Regions from separate parts of the Bacillus sp. K7 genome, predicted to be linked through region 1. Evidence: riboswitches for the same ligand, from Rfam matches in the RefSeq annotation. Region 1 holds a riboswitch; each other region holds the start of a gene.
What was found. Region 1 has a riboswitch for thiamine pyrophosphate ahead of M1D98_RS02765 (nucleoside 2-deoxyribosyltransferase). Riboswitches for the same ligand answer to the same signal wherever they lie in the genome.

Region 1 (4,252 bases):
CTGAGATATATTATTCAGAGATACCTCCTCAAAACTCTTCACACCAAGTGTGTTTTGAGCAACAACTGATGTAATAACAGCCATTCCAAATACTTGCTGCTCCTGGAAGGTTTTTAAGTCTGCATGAATTCCCGCTCCCCCGGTTGGATCTGTTCCAGCAATCGAAAGTGCTTTATAGATATCCGTCAACTCATACTCCTCCTAAGGTAGGTTTCACTGCTTCAAAAATGATAAAAGGTGGGTATTCCTTTTCACTTTTCCAATTATTAAATTTAAATTTTTGTTCGATGGCCTTTAACTGCTCTCCGTCAATATCGCTTAACGTTGGTTCCAGTAATGTTACACTTTCAAAGCCTACATTAGATAAAAGTTTATAGTACATTGACTTCGGCCAATGAAAGTCATTTAAAATTAAATCTTCTTGTTCAGGAACATGAAGCCACTCATTTCTTTCTTCTCCATAAGAATACTCTTTCCCCGGTATTCCGTTGCGAAAGGTTGAAAATTCTATTCCAGTTGAATCAGGATTTGTATCCAGTATAACAAAAGAAGCACCTGGTTTTAACACACGAAAAATTTCACCCATAATTCTTTTGATACGTTGATCACTATCTGTATTAATAAAGACGTAACAGGCCATAGCAGCATCAACTGAATGATCTGGTAAGAAGGAAAGGTTATCATGTTCAATTAAATGATAGTCGACATGTGAATGTTTTCTTTTTTTCTTTGCTATATCCAACATCTTACTTGATTCATCTACTGCGATTACATTGCAATCTATTCTGTCAGCTAACCTATATGCTACCTTACCGGGTCCACAGCCAAAATCGAGCACCTTTTTAATATCCGCTTTATCAAATTTACGAAAAACATACTCAAAACCTAATGTTTGTTCTAAAACGTCGTTATAAGCATCGAATTTACCAGCAACACTGTCTTCTTTCCAAGAAGTTTTCATTAAATTTCCTCCTTTTGTTTAGTTGAAAAGTAATTAAACCACTTATTTTTAACAAAAAACTGATAAGTAGGAAGTAAGCTTTGAAATAATGAATGATCCATATCTCGCTTATAAGCAATATGCTGATATATACTAAAAAGTAAGAGAATTTGTTCCCAATATTCAGGTAAATCTAAAGTTTCAATATCTTGCCTTGACATTGAAATTTGATCTTTTCTAAGCAAAGACTCATATTTTAAAACTGTTTCAATAAAAGGCCAATTATTCCCGGTAGGCATTTTAGGAAATTCAAAAGCCGAGGTATCATTATGAGTTTTAGCTTCCTCAAGTACTGTTTTTGCCCATTCGTTGTCGGACTCATAGATATGAATGGAACCAACATTATGGAAATATTCTCCGACTTCTAAATGAAGTTCTCTAGCCATTAATTCTTGCATAAATGTAAAAGAGAAAAGATCACTAATCATTCCTCGAAATGCATCATTTGCACGCATTATGGAAGACATGTATAACTTGTTTTCTCTTATGAAAAATTGCAAACCTATTGTACAAGAAACATCAATATTGCCAGAAACGAAGAGTTCCGAGGCATCGAATATTTGAATAAATGCCCTTTTTGAATCAATGTCTTCCTGTGTCAAAAGATTTTTTATTCTATTCCATTGATTTAGTTTTGCGTTTCCAAATTCAAATATTTTAGGTCCATACGCAGTACCTGTTAATGTTTTTTTATTCATTGAATATAAAGGCATTTTTTTATTGTAATAACTAATAAAATCTAAGTTGTTACTCCCCGATAAATACCATAAAACTTCAGCAAAATTAAACACGATATTTGTTTTTCTAGAGGGTAAGTAAGTGACACGTTCTATTGGATTTTCAAGGGTCAGATGATAGTTCAATTTTTCTTTGCTATTTTGTCCACGCGGTGAATTTAAAAATTCAGGGTAATAATAGATGTCATATAGGGTTTCCATATATGCTTCATGAAAAGTTTTCTTTCTCATTAAGATTCCACCTTGTATTCCATAAGGATACTTTTAATCTTCTCCAATAAATCATCAGTACCTTTAAAATTAATGTATTCAACATCAGCTACTACGCTTAACCCTTGAATTAAGAATGCGTAATCCCTCTCATTTTCTAGTAATAACACTATCTTTTTTTTCAAGGCAGAAGCCCATCCTATTTCTATATGCGTTCCAGGAGAAGCCGGTGAGCCAGGAAAAGCTACAAAAAGATCGCAAGAGCGTATTTCATCAAAATCAATTTTAGTGCATTGTTGGGGTGTCATGAAATCTTTCCCCCATCCTTCTCGCTTGTGAGCATTATGAACTAACCATCCTTCATTTTCAAAAAAAGAAATTAATGACTCTAACTTCTCCCTTTCATGTAAACTCATCAATCCAGTATTCACATCTACTAAACTTTTAAAAGGTCCTGCTAAAAAAACTTTTTTAGTTGTCACTTTAATATCCCCTTTCAAAATAAATAAAGCCACTTTCATATGGAAAGTGGCTTAAATATAGATAAGATAAAAAATCTCTCTATTTTTTTCACTTCCCTACGTTGGTGTTAACCAAATCAGGTTCAAAGGGTCAGGACTTGTGTCTCTTCTCAGCTTCTAAAAGCTCCCCCAGTGTATAAAATATAAATATTTACTTTCATCCTAAACTATTCCATATCTTTAGTCAAACAATGATTGATAAGCCTTGAACCCTGCGTATCAACCGACAAAAGTTTTTCGAAAAGTTACTACGCCTTGCATTTGATGGCAATTCATGGAGCTTAAAAAAAAAGCACAAAAATACCTTATTTTCTAGTGTGTTTAAAAAATGTCCTGAACATCGCAAATTGTAAAAGGAATCCAACAATAAAAAAAGAGAAGTAAACACACGTTTTACTCCTTTAACTTTGTCTCTTCACCTTTTGCTTCTTCATAGTCTGGTGTTTTCTTTGATAAGCCCAGTCGATCATTTTCGCCATTAATTGGCATACCACCCACCTATTGGCACTCAGCGCCGACTTTCTCATATTTAGGTGTACGATGTCAGTTCACGAAAAGATTCTTCGGAAGGTAAAACCCAAATTGAAACCTTAATAAATGCTCTGTATCGTTTATATCAAGAATTGCACCGTGAGCGATTGGTGAGTGGGCTTCAACAACAATATCTTGACTGTGTCTGTAATCCATTACGAAGGAGAAAACATATTATATATGTCTAATATGCTTTCTCCTTTATTTTAAGGGTTTTTATAATTTAGGTTTTAATAATTTAAACCTGTTTGTATCCCGTTTTTAAAACAATTAGCAACAATTATCAACAACGTCACCTAAACTAAAGAATTCTAGTACGGCTTTTTGAGTTTCATCTGGTAGTGCCTTAGTAGATACTTTTACGGCTTTTTTTATAGCATTTGTTCTAGAAAGTCCTAGGTTTCTTTGATGTTTATAAGCTGTAATAATTGTTTTTGTCATTGAATTTAGTCCGCCCATTAATTTTGCTGCTTTTTTAACTTTTAAGATCTTTGCCCATGGGATAGCATTTACTGCTATAGCTTTAGCAGCACTAGAAATGCAACTCCATGTACTCAATACTATAAATGGTCCTATACTTTCTTGGACGGTTTTAACAGCAGTCAGGTTTTCTCCATCAGCAACAAATTCATAACCTACAAATTCGTTCCCTTTATGTACGTTTAACCATTCAATACCGGAGTTTATTCCTTGTTCAGCAACATCCTCTGGCATTTGATCAATTAATTCTAATAGAGGTTCGAGAGTTCTTTTCATGATTTGAGCTTCTACATTAACTTGCTCAGAAGAAACATCATCAGAACTTTCTTTTGCGCTAGCTATTGGTATTGTTATAGTGGTAAAAATTAGAGAGAAACAGATTACAATGACCAATTGTTTAATGCTTTTCTTCACGATAAAACTTCTTTACAATATTTTTATAGAATTTTTTTTTGCAATAGGAGTGTGTTTGTGAAAAAAAGTTTATATTTTTTGATACTATTGATTGTTGCAGGTTCGTTTATTGTTAATATTTTTGTAGATAATGAATCTATTTCAACAATAGTTAATATTATTGGACTAATTGCAATTATTATTATGGGCATTGTTTTAAGAATTACTTTTGGTAACTCTTCTGAAAAGTAATCCTTTTTAAGATCTAAAGAAAGAAGCATCCTAAATTTTACAAAGATGAATTACAAAAAGATACATTGTATCTAAACAAAAAAAGAGGAGTAAAACACATGGTTTACTCCTCAGGCTGTCGAGAAAAA
Region 2 (4,252 bases), 1.1 Mb from region 1:
TGTCGAGGGTGTGGTAAGACTGAATGGGTGATATGTATTCATGGTGATCCAACCTTTCGACAAACATTAAAAAAAGCGGAATTTCCCACTTATTTTACCACATCTTTCTGCATTCGTTGAGCGCCGATTTGCATATTTCTAAATGAAATGTGCCGAAAGAATCTAGGCTTCCGGCATTTACCAATCAACGGCATACAAAACAGGTTATGCATGCGGCTCACTTAATCGGACCAAGATCACATCTTCCCCGATTTTTACTATATTTCGCCATGGAATGACCAATTCCTCTTCTTTTCCAAAAAATCCGAGAACTTTCCCATTTCCCCCCAGTATGATTGCCTGAATTTTGCCTGTGGTCACATTGATATCGATATCGCCAATGCTCCCCAGCTTTTTTCCGTTTGAGACATTAACGACATCCTTCACCTGAAATTCAGAAATGCTGATCATTCCATCACGTCCTTTTTCCGTCCTTTTTTCAAGTATATGAACGGGCGGGCTGAACCTTGTCAGCAAGAAGAAATTTTCGTAGTTACTGTTCTTTTTTACCGCTGCACCACCTGATGATAAAATCAAGCATGATTTTTGTGTAATCTATCAGCTGCTCAATCGATACCTCCTCGTTCACAGAGTGTGCATTGTGCAGATCACCAGGACCGTAGATTACGCTTGGTATGCCGGCATTATACAGCCACCCCCCGTCTGTAACGGATTGAGAAACGTCCATAACCGGACGCTCCCGTTTCACCTCCTCATGAGACGCCGTAAGCGCTAAGACGCCTGGGTGGTATGGGTCAACTTCCAGTGCCGGGAAAATTTCTCCTCTGTCTTCAATCATAGAAGAGCCTCCCCACTTAAAAACAGGGCGGTTTTCCCTCAGCCAAATATCACTGTCACTCAGGCGGTTGATGTAATCTTCTATTTCCGCTGCCACTTGTTCATGGGTTTCGTTTGGGTAAAAATGGACTGTGATCCATAGCCGGCACTCGTCCGCTATAAAAGCCGCATGTCTGCCGCCTTCTATGACAGCCGGGTTAATCGTATTTGTACCTGGTGTAAAACCGGGATAACTTTTCATAATGGACCAGTGGCGTTCTAGTTCACCGAGCCCCGCAATGATTTTTGCCATTTTTTCAATTGCGCTTGCTCCGAATGTTCCCCCGCCTGCGTGAATCATATTCCGCCTCGTCGCATCATGAAACGTTTGACTGCTTTTGATTTCAATCCAGCCTGTAATGACTCCGCCTTGGCCTTGTATATGCATATCACTCGTATCCGCCACAACTGCAAAATCAGCATGATAGCCCCTTTTGCAGCATTCAAGCGTGCCGGCTTCTCCAACTTCCTCCCCGATCACCGATTGCAGAATCAAGTCACCGGGAAGTTCAATACCGGCTTCACGAATCAATTTCACCGCAAACAGCACACACGCCATTCCGCCTTTCATATCAGAAGCGCCCCGCCCGATTAAGAGACCGTTTTTTTCAATTGGGTGAAATGGATCATGCTCCCACTCCTCATCCTCTTTTACCTCTGCCACATCTACATGGCCATTGATGATCAAGCTATGATAATCTGCTGAATCTGTTCCCTTTAGTAGACCTACAACATTGGGGTCTCCCGGGTACACGTCCCATTTGTCAATCAAGAATCCATTTTTCTTTAAAAATTCTGCAACCCATGACTGAATGCCGGCTGTATTTCTTGCAGGCGGAGCAGGTGTTTTATAGGAAATCAGCGTTTTTGCTAGCTGAATAAGCTCCTCCTTTTGATCTTCCGCTCTTTTTATCAGAGAGTCTATTTGTGGCTTCATGTCATCCGCTCCTTTTTTAAAAATCAAAAAGCCGTTTCACATGTATGAAACGGCTTCATCAAAATAAACAGAGTCCTATGTACTCCGAATTTTTCACCGCTTCCCTCCGCTGGCATGATCCAGATCAGGTCAAAAGGGTTGAGACCTATGTCTCTCTCAGCTTCGAAAAGCACCCCTAGGATGAATCAATATGAGTTTGTCAGGCATTCGTGATCGGCTCGGCTCTTGTTAAATACGGCCGGCCCTGATTCCATAATACATGGATTGGTGTATCAAAAAAAGCGGAAAGTATATGATCAGTAAGCATTTCCTTCATTTCTCCCGATCGAAAGACCTCTCCCTGTTTTAATAAAAGGGCTTTGTCAAAGACCGGCAAAATTTCTTCCGCATGATGAGTCACGTAAAGGATCGATGGCGCATTTTCTTTACTTGCAATGTATGTAATCGTATCTAACAGCTTTTCCCGGGCAATAAAATCCAGCCCTGTCACTGGTTCGTCCAATATCAACAGCTCAGGATCGGCCATTAGCGCTCTTGCAATCAAAGCTCTTTGTTTTTCTCCTTGAGAAAGCGTCTCATAACGGCGGTCCGCATATTCAATTGCCCCCAAGTCCTCTAACAAACCGATCGCTTTTTCCCTGATTTGCGCACTTGGCGTTTCATATAATCCAATTGAAGCGTAAGCTCCGCTCAAAGCAATTTCAAATGCTGAATCTGCCGGATAAAATTTTTGCTGAAGTGCCGCTGAGACAAGGCCGATTTTCCGTCTAAGCTTCTCCCCAAGCTCCGTTTTGCCAAATTCATGGCCAAGCACCTGCATCTCGCCTGATGTTGGAAAATAATAAGAGCAAAGCATATTTAACAGCGCGGTCTTGCCGGCTCCATTCAGCCCGTAAAGCACCCAATTTTCCTTTTCTTCCACCTTCCAATGAATATCTTTCAGTATCCATTTTCCATTTCGTTTTAGTGAGACATTGTCAAGCTGCAAAATCATCGTGGTCCCCCTCTTTACTGCCTTTGATAATTATTTAAATTTTCATAAAACTTTGCACAAACTAGGATATCTTATTTTTTCCAAGACGTAAACCACGTGCAATCAATAGAAAAGCCTTTAAAACAAAAACTGTTTTAAAGGCTTTTCATTATTGGTGAATATTCTTATTCATTTGTTTGATAGCCGCTTTTTCAAGCCTGGACACCTGAGCTTGGGAAATCCCGATTTCCTCGGCTACTTCCATTTGTGTTTTCCCTTGGAAGAACCGCTTTCTCAAAATCATTTTTTCCCTATCATTCAGCCTTCTCATGCCCTCTTTTAAAGCTAGCTCTTCAATCCATTGTGAATCTTTATTGCGCTCATCACTAATTTGGTCCATTACATAGATCGGATCTCCGCCATCGTTATAGATCGGCTCAAATAGAGAAACCGGGTCCTGGATAGCATCGAGCGCAAATACGATTTCCTCATGCGGTACTTCAAGAACTTTTGCGATGTCTTCTGCAGTCGGCTCCTTGCTTGTCTCACTGATTAACCGCTCTCTTACCTGAAGTGCCTTGTAAGCGATATCCCGGAGTGATCTTGAAACACGAATCGGGTTATTATCGCGTAAATACCTGCGGATTTCTCCGATGATCATAGGTACAGCGTATGTTGAAAACTTAACATTGTGGCTTAGGTCAAAATTATCAATGGATTTCATTAGTCCGATGCAGCCGACCTGAAATAAGTCATCAACATACTCTCCTCTGTTATTAAATCTTTGAATGACACTTAAGACAAGACGCAAGTTCCCGTTTACAAGTTTTTCTCTCGCTGAATCATCGCCTTCATCCTGCAGCTGCCTAAACAGCTTTCTCATCTCTTCATTCTTGAGTACTGGTAATTTGGAGGTATCCACCCCGCAGATTTCGACTTTATTTCTCGACACTTTTTTCCCTCCCTACAGGAGCTGCTGTACAACGTTAAGTATCTCCTTGGGTGGGAAAAATATGCACTGCACGGAGACCGAAAAACAGTCGAATCCAGGAAATCCCTGTCAAATCAAGGGGTTCCAAACCACAAAAATTTTTACACCATTTTGTTGAACTCTTTTCTCAGCCTTTTTATAATTCTTTTCTCCAGACGCGAAATATAGGACTGAGAAATTCCCATCATATCCGCTACATCCTTTTGGGTCTTTTCTTCTTCACCGACAAGCCCAAACCGCAGCTCCATGATTTGCTTTTCCCTCTCATTAAGCTGTTCAAGCGCTTTTTTCAAAAGCTTTTTATCTACATTTGCTTCTATGTCTTTTGTGATAATGTCATCGTCAGTGCCGAGCACATCAGAAAGCAAAAGCTCATTGCCGTCCCAATCAATATTTAGCGGCTCATCAAAGGAAACCTCTGACCGGATTTTGTTGTTTCTTCTTAAATACATGAGGATTTCATTTTCTATACAGC
Region 3 (4,252 bases), 850 kb from region 1:
CAGTACAATCGTTCTCTCAATCCAAGGTATCCATTCATCAAGCTGGTGCTCAATGATAAGGAGGCTGAACCCTTTTTCCTGCTGAAGATCTTTCATCATATGAACGAACTCCCGCGCTGAATAAGGGTCTAAAAGAGAAGTCGGCTCATCTAATATAATCAGCTCAGGCTCTATGGCCAGTATACAGGCAAGAGCAACTTTCTGTTTTTGTCCTCCTGACAAAGTGGATATCGTTTTTTCTTTTAAATGTAGAATGCGTAATGTGTTTAAAACGGCATCGATCTTCTCTGTCATCTCTTCTTTTGGAATCTGCAGATTCTCCAGCCCGAAAGCGATTTCGTCCTCTACCGTCAGCATGCAAAACTGCTGATCCGGGTCCTGAAAGACGACGCCGGCATGCTGAGCAACAGATTCGGTATCTGTGACCGGTTTTTGAAATAAAAACACATGTCCGGACTGTATGCCGTCGCAAGCCTCCGGATAAAGACCGTTTAAACAAAGGGCGAGCGAGCTTTTTCCACACCCGCTCGGTCCTAACAATAAAGCGCATTCTCCTTTTTGAAGCGCAAACGAGATGTTTTGAAATACCGGTTTCTCGTCTTCTTCATAAGAGAAGCTGAGCTGGTCAACCGTCAGAAGCTTATCAAAGGCTTGCATGTTCTGATACCCGTTTCCGTTTCTTTTTCAGTTCCTTTCCGAGCGCTACTCCGTTTAACACACCCGTATAAGCGAGAGAATCGCTGACAGCTTTCCCGAGAAGTCCCGCGAGAAGCGCGCCGGAAGCAAGACGGATTATGAGCAAAATGAAAAGATAGCCTGGTGAATAGGCGATATAGCCAGAAACAAAAAGATTATAGATAAAGCTGGCTACTGAAGATCCCATTCCCGCCAGCATAAGGACTGGAAGAGAGTATGCTTTCCAGCGTGTCGCGAAAAATACAGCTTCAGCCCCGAGACCTTGAACGATGCCGATGACGATGACCATCGGGCCGGACGGATTTCCCAGCAGGCATTCAACGAGAGCGGCGATAACTTCAGAAATAAGCGCCGCACCCGGTTTTCGAATCATGTACGCGGCGATGATAGAAACGATAAACCAAATGCCATAAATCGGTTCATAGGCGATTGGCCCGAACATACCTGCAAGTACGTTTCCAAAATGCGTAAATAATAAATAAACAATGGCAAAAACGATACTGATAACGGACATGATGACAATTTCTTTTACTTTCCAGCTTTTCATTTTATCCCTGCTTTCGGTTTTTTCTTGATGGACTGTTAGCTGAGAGATTCACAGTCATGGTGACATGGTTTGTTTGTTGCTCAGCCATGCGGAAAACGGCTTCCAATGTCCTGAATACGTCATGCGCATCCCCGTCAAGCTCACTCGCGTAATGGACACCCTGTACGAAGGTGCCTTCTGCTTCCGCAATGTCGACAGCTTCCATGATTAAGCCCATGTAATCCGGCTCATTCATCGGATAAAGGGCAAATTGGCATGGCGCTTCCGCTTTCAGGCTCCGGATAGCCTCTTCATTGACACGCTTCTCGTCTGCGGAAAGATATGTATCTCCTTTGGTATCGCCCGGGCATCCGATGGAAAACGTCCCGTTCATGACGATGTGTTTTTCGCTATTTGCCGTATAAAGGTAAATGGCTTTGGCAACGTCGAATACATGATCAATTGAACCGCGCAGAACTGTGCTGATATGATCGGTTTTCGCCCAAACCTTAGATGTGTCGGTTTTATTCAGCGCAGACTTGATCACACTGATAAAATCATCCGACATCGGATATAAAGAGAACCGAAAACCGGCGATTCTGCTTGTGCCGCATATGTGTTCCATTTCTTTAACCCCCTGTTTTTTGGTAAAATAAAAAACTGCATATCCTAAGGGAATATGCAGTCATAGACCGATTAAGCGCACAAAAAAATACACCATTCGGTCAACCTGCACTTCCCCACGCTGGTATTATCCAGATCGGGTCATAAGGGATCAAAGCGCGTACTCTCGCGCTTTATCTCAGCCAAAAACAGCACCCCTAGTGCTTTCCGTATACAATTTTTTATGTTGACATCATAATAGATGATAAGAATCATTTTGTAAACAAAGAAATCATTTTTTTCATATTGGGACAGGAGAGGATGGTCGGATTTGGAAAAAGGGAACCTATTAATTGTGGAAGATGAGGAAAAAATCGCCAGAGTGCTTCAGCTGGAATTGGAATATGAAGGATATGGCGTCACCGTTAAACACAATGGCACAGAAGGACTGAACGCGGCCATAGAAGGAGGGTACTCCTTGGTGCTTCTTGATGTCATGCTTCCGGGGCTTAGCGGCCTGGAAGTGCTGCGCCGCTTAAGAAAAACAGATTCGCACACACCAGTTATTTTATTAACGGCGCGCGACAGTATACCTGATAAGGTAACAGGATTGGACATCGGAGCGAACGATTATGTCACCAAGCCATTTGAAATTGAGGAATTGCTTGCGAGAATCAGGGCGGCGCTGCGCCAAAATGAAACAAAAACAGAAGGTATCAGCACCTTTCTTACATATGACGACTTGCGGGTGAACGAAAAAACCCGTGAAGTGAGACGCGGAGACAAAGAGGTAGAATTAACGCCGCGTGAATTTGATTTGCTCGTCTATATGCTGAAACATCCGCAGCAAGTGCTGACACGGGAGCAGATTTTAAACACAGTATGGGGATTTGATTATATCGGTGATACAAATGTGGTCGATGTCTACATCAGATACATCAGAAAAAAACTGGACTATCCTTACGAAAAACAGCTGATCCATACTGTTCGCGGGGTCGGCTATGCCATTAAGGGGTAAACGATGAAGCTAAAGACCAAAATTCATCTGTATACATCCATATCGCTGTTGATTTTATTGATTTTGGTCCACACGGCAGTCTATCTCATTTTTTCGTCCGGGCTGACATCAAAGGATGCGGCTCGGCTTGCTGATGAGGCGGATACCATTGCCGAAGCGCTGCATGCTGCTGAAACAGAGGGAGTGGCTTTGCAGGACATGCTGCAGGCCTACCTTCCAGCAAACGGCATGGTCCGTGTAGTGAATGGTGATCAAAAAGCTGTCATGACCATAACAAAAGAAAAAGGGTATAAAGATTTTCCACTCTCTTTTCACAGCGGGGAAACGGCAGATGTAAGGAAACATGACGGCAAACTGTTTGCTGAAGCTGCTGTTCCGGTGATTTGGGCTGATGGGCAAGTGGTATCTCTTCAGCTGGTTGAAAGGCTGGAGAACACGGAAGAGAGTCTGTTTCTACTGAAAATCATCTTAATCGCTGCAAGTGCCGCTGTTTGTATCGCTTCTTCTTTTGCCGGCAGCTTGCTCGCTCGCCGTATCATCAATCCGATCAGACGATTAATGATGACGATGAAAGATATACAGCGGGAGAAAGCATTCAAAACGATTTCCTTGGAAGGACAGTCTCACGACGAGCTATATCAGATGGGGCTGACATTTAATGAGATGGCGATGATGCTGAAAGAGCACTACGATAAACAGCAGCAGTTCGTTCAAGATGCTTCACACGAACTGAAAACTCCGCTCACGATTATAGAAAGCTACAGCAGTCTGATGAAGCGTTGGGGAGCAAAAAAGCCGGAAGTGCTTGAAGAATCGATAGAAGCAATTTATTCAGAAGCGCTGCATATGAAAAAACTGACCAATCAGCTTCTGGCGCTGGCAAAAAGCCATGAAGGACTTGATCTTGATTTGAAAACAATCGACCTGGTTGAAGTGTCGCGCACCGTCATTCAAACGCTCCAGCCTGTCTATCAGCGGGATATTTTGCTTGAAACAGATAAAAAAAGCCTGTTTGTAAAAGCTGATGAAGAACGCATCAAGCAGCTGCTGACCATTTTGCTCGATAATGCAATAAAGTATAGTGAAAAACCTATTGTGATGTCAGCTGGAACGAGGAATGGACTTCCGTTTCTGTCAGTAAGGGATGAAGGCATCGGAATAGCTGAGGAGCATATCCCGCATCTGTTCGAACGGTTCTATCGGGCGGATGAGGCGCGGAACAGAAAAACAGGGGGAACAGGTTTAGGCCTTTCCATTGCCAAACAAATCGCCGATGAACACGGCATTGGGCTGTCTGTCAAAAGCAATCCGGATGAAGGGACAACCGTCACTATGCAATTCAAAGAACAGAACGGGGGAGGCAGATGAACAAAACAATCAAAGCAGCAGCTGTTGCGGCAGCAGCGGTT

Region 2: it holds a riboswitch for thiamine pyrophosphate, as region 1 does, so the genes downstream of both, M1D98_RS08135 (acetylornithine deacetylase) here and M1D98_RS02765 (nucleoside 2-deoxyribosyltransferase) in region 1, are expected to answer to the same signal.
Region 3: it holds a riboswitch for thiamine pyrophosphate, as region 1 does, so the genes downstream of both, M1D98_RS07025 (Ykof family thiamine-binding protein) here and M1D98_RS02765 (nucleoside 2-deoxyribosyltransferase) in region 1, are expected to answer to the same signal.

What each region holds. Positions count from the first base shown of each region.
Region 1 is NZ_CP096406.1:532,523-536,774, reverse strand. It holds gene thiD (bifunctional hydroxymethylpyrimidine kinase/phosphomethylpyrimidine kinase) at 1-189, opposite strand, end outside; gene M1D98_RS02775 (class I SAM-dependent methyltransferase) at 191-961, opposite strand; gene M1D98_RS02770 (thymidylate synthase) at 961-1,968, opposite strand; gene M1D98_RS02765 (nucleoside 2-deoxyribosyltransferase) at 1,968-2,429, opposite strand; TPP riboswitch at 2,506-2,609, opposite strand; partial or broken gene M1D98_RS02760 (lipoprotein) at 2,862-2,957, opposite strand; gene M1D98_RS02755 (hypothetical protein) at 3,270-3,893, opposite strand; gene M1D98_RS02750 (hypothetical protein) at 3,951-4,124, shown strand.
Region 2 is NZ_CP096406.1:1,599,075-1,603,326, reverse strand. It holds gene pgeF (peptidoglycan editing factor PgeF) at 1-42, opposite strand, end outside; gene M1D98_RS08140 (YlmC/YmxH family sporulation protein) at 205-450, opposite strand; gene M1D98_RS08135 (acetylornithine deacetylase) at 533-1,813, opposite strand; TPP riboswitch at 1,898-2,000, opposite strand; gene M1D98_RS08130 (ATP-binding cassette domain-containing protein) at 2,013-2,807, opposite strand; gene sigG (RNA polymerase sporulation sigma factor SigG) at 2,956-3,738, opposite strand; gene sigE (RNA polymerase sporulation sigma factor SigE) at 3,879-4,252, opposite strand, start outside.
Region 3 is NZ_CP096406.1:1,385,741-1,389,992, forward strand. It holds gene M1D98_RS07015 (ABC transporter ATP-binding protein) at 1-657, opposite strand, end outside; gene M1D98_RS07020 (ECF transporter S component) at 644-1,243, opposite strand; gene M1D98_RS07025 (Ykof family thiamine-binding protein) at 1,245-1,847, opposite strand; TPP riboswitch at 1,943-2,055, opposite strand; gene ykoG (two-component system response regulator YkoG) at 2,157-2,843, shown strand; gene M1D98_RS07035 (ATP-binding protein) at 2,847-4,211, shown strand; gene M1D98_RS07040 (PepSY domain-containing protein) at 4,208-4,252, shown strand, end outside.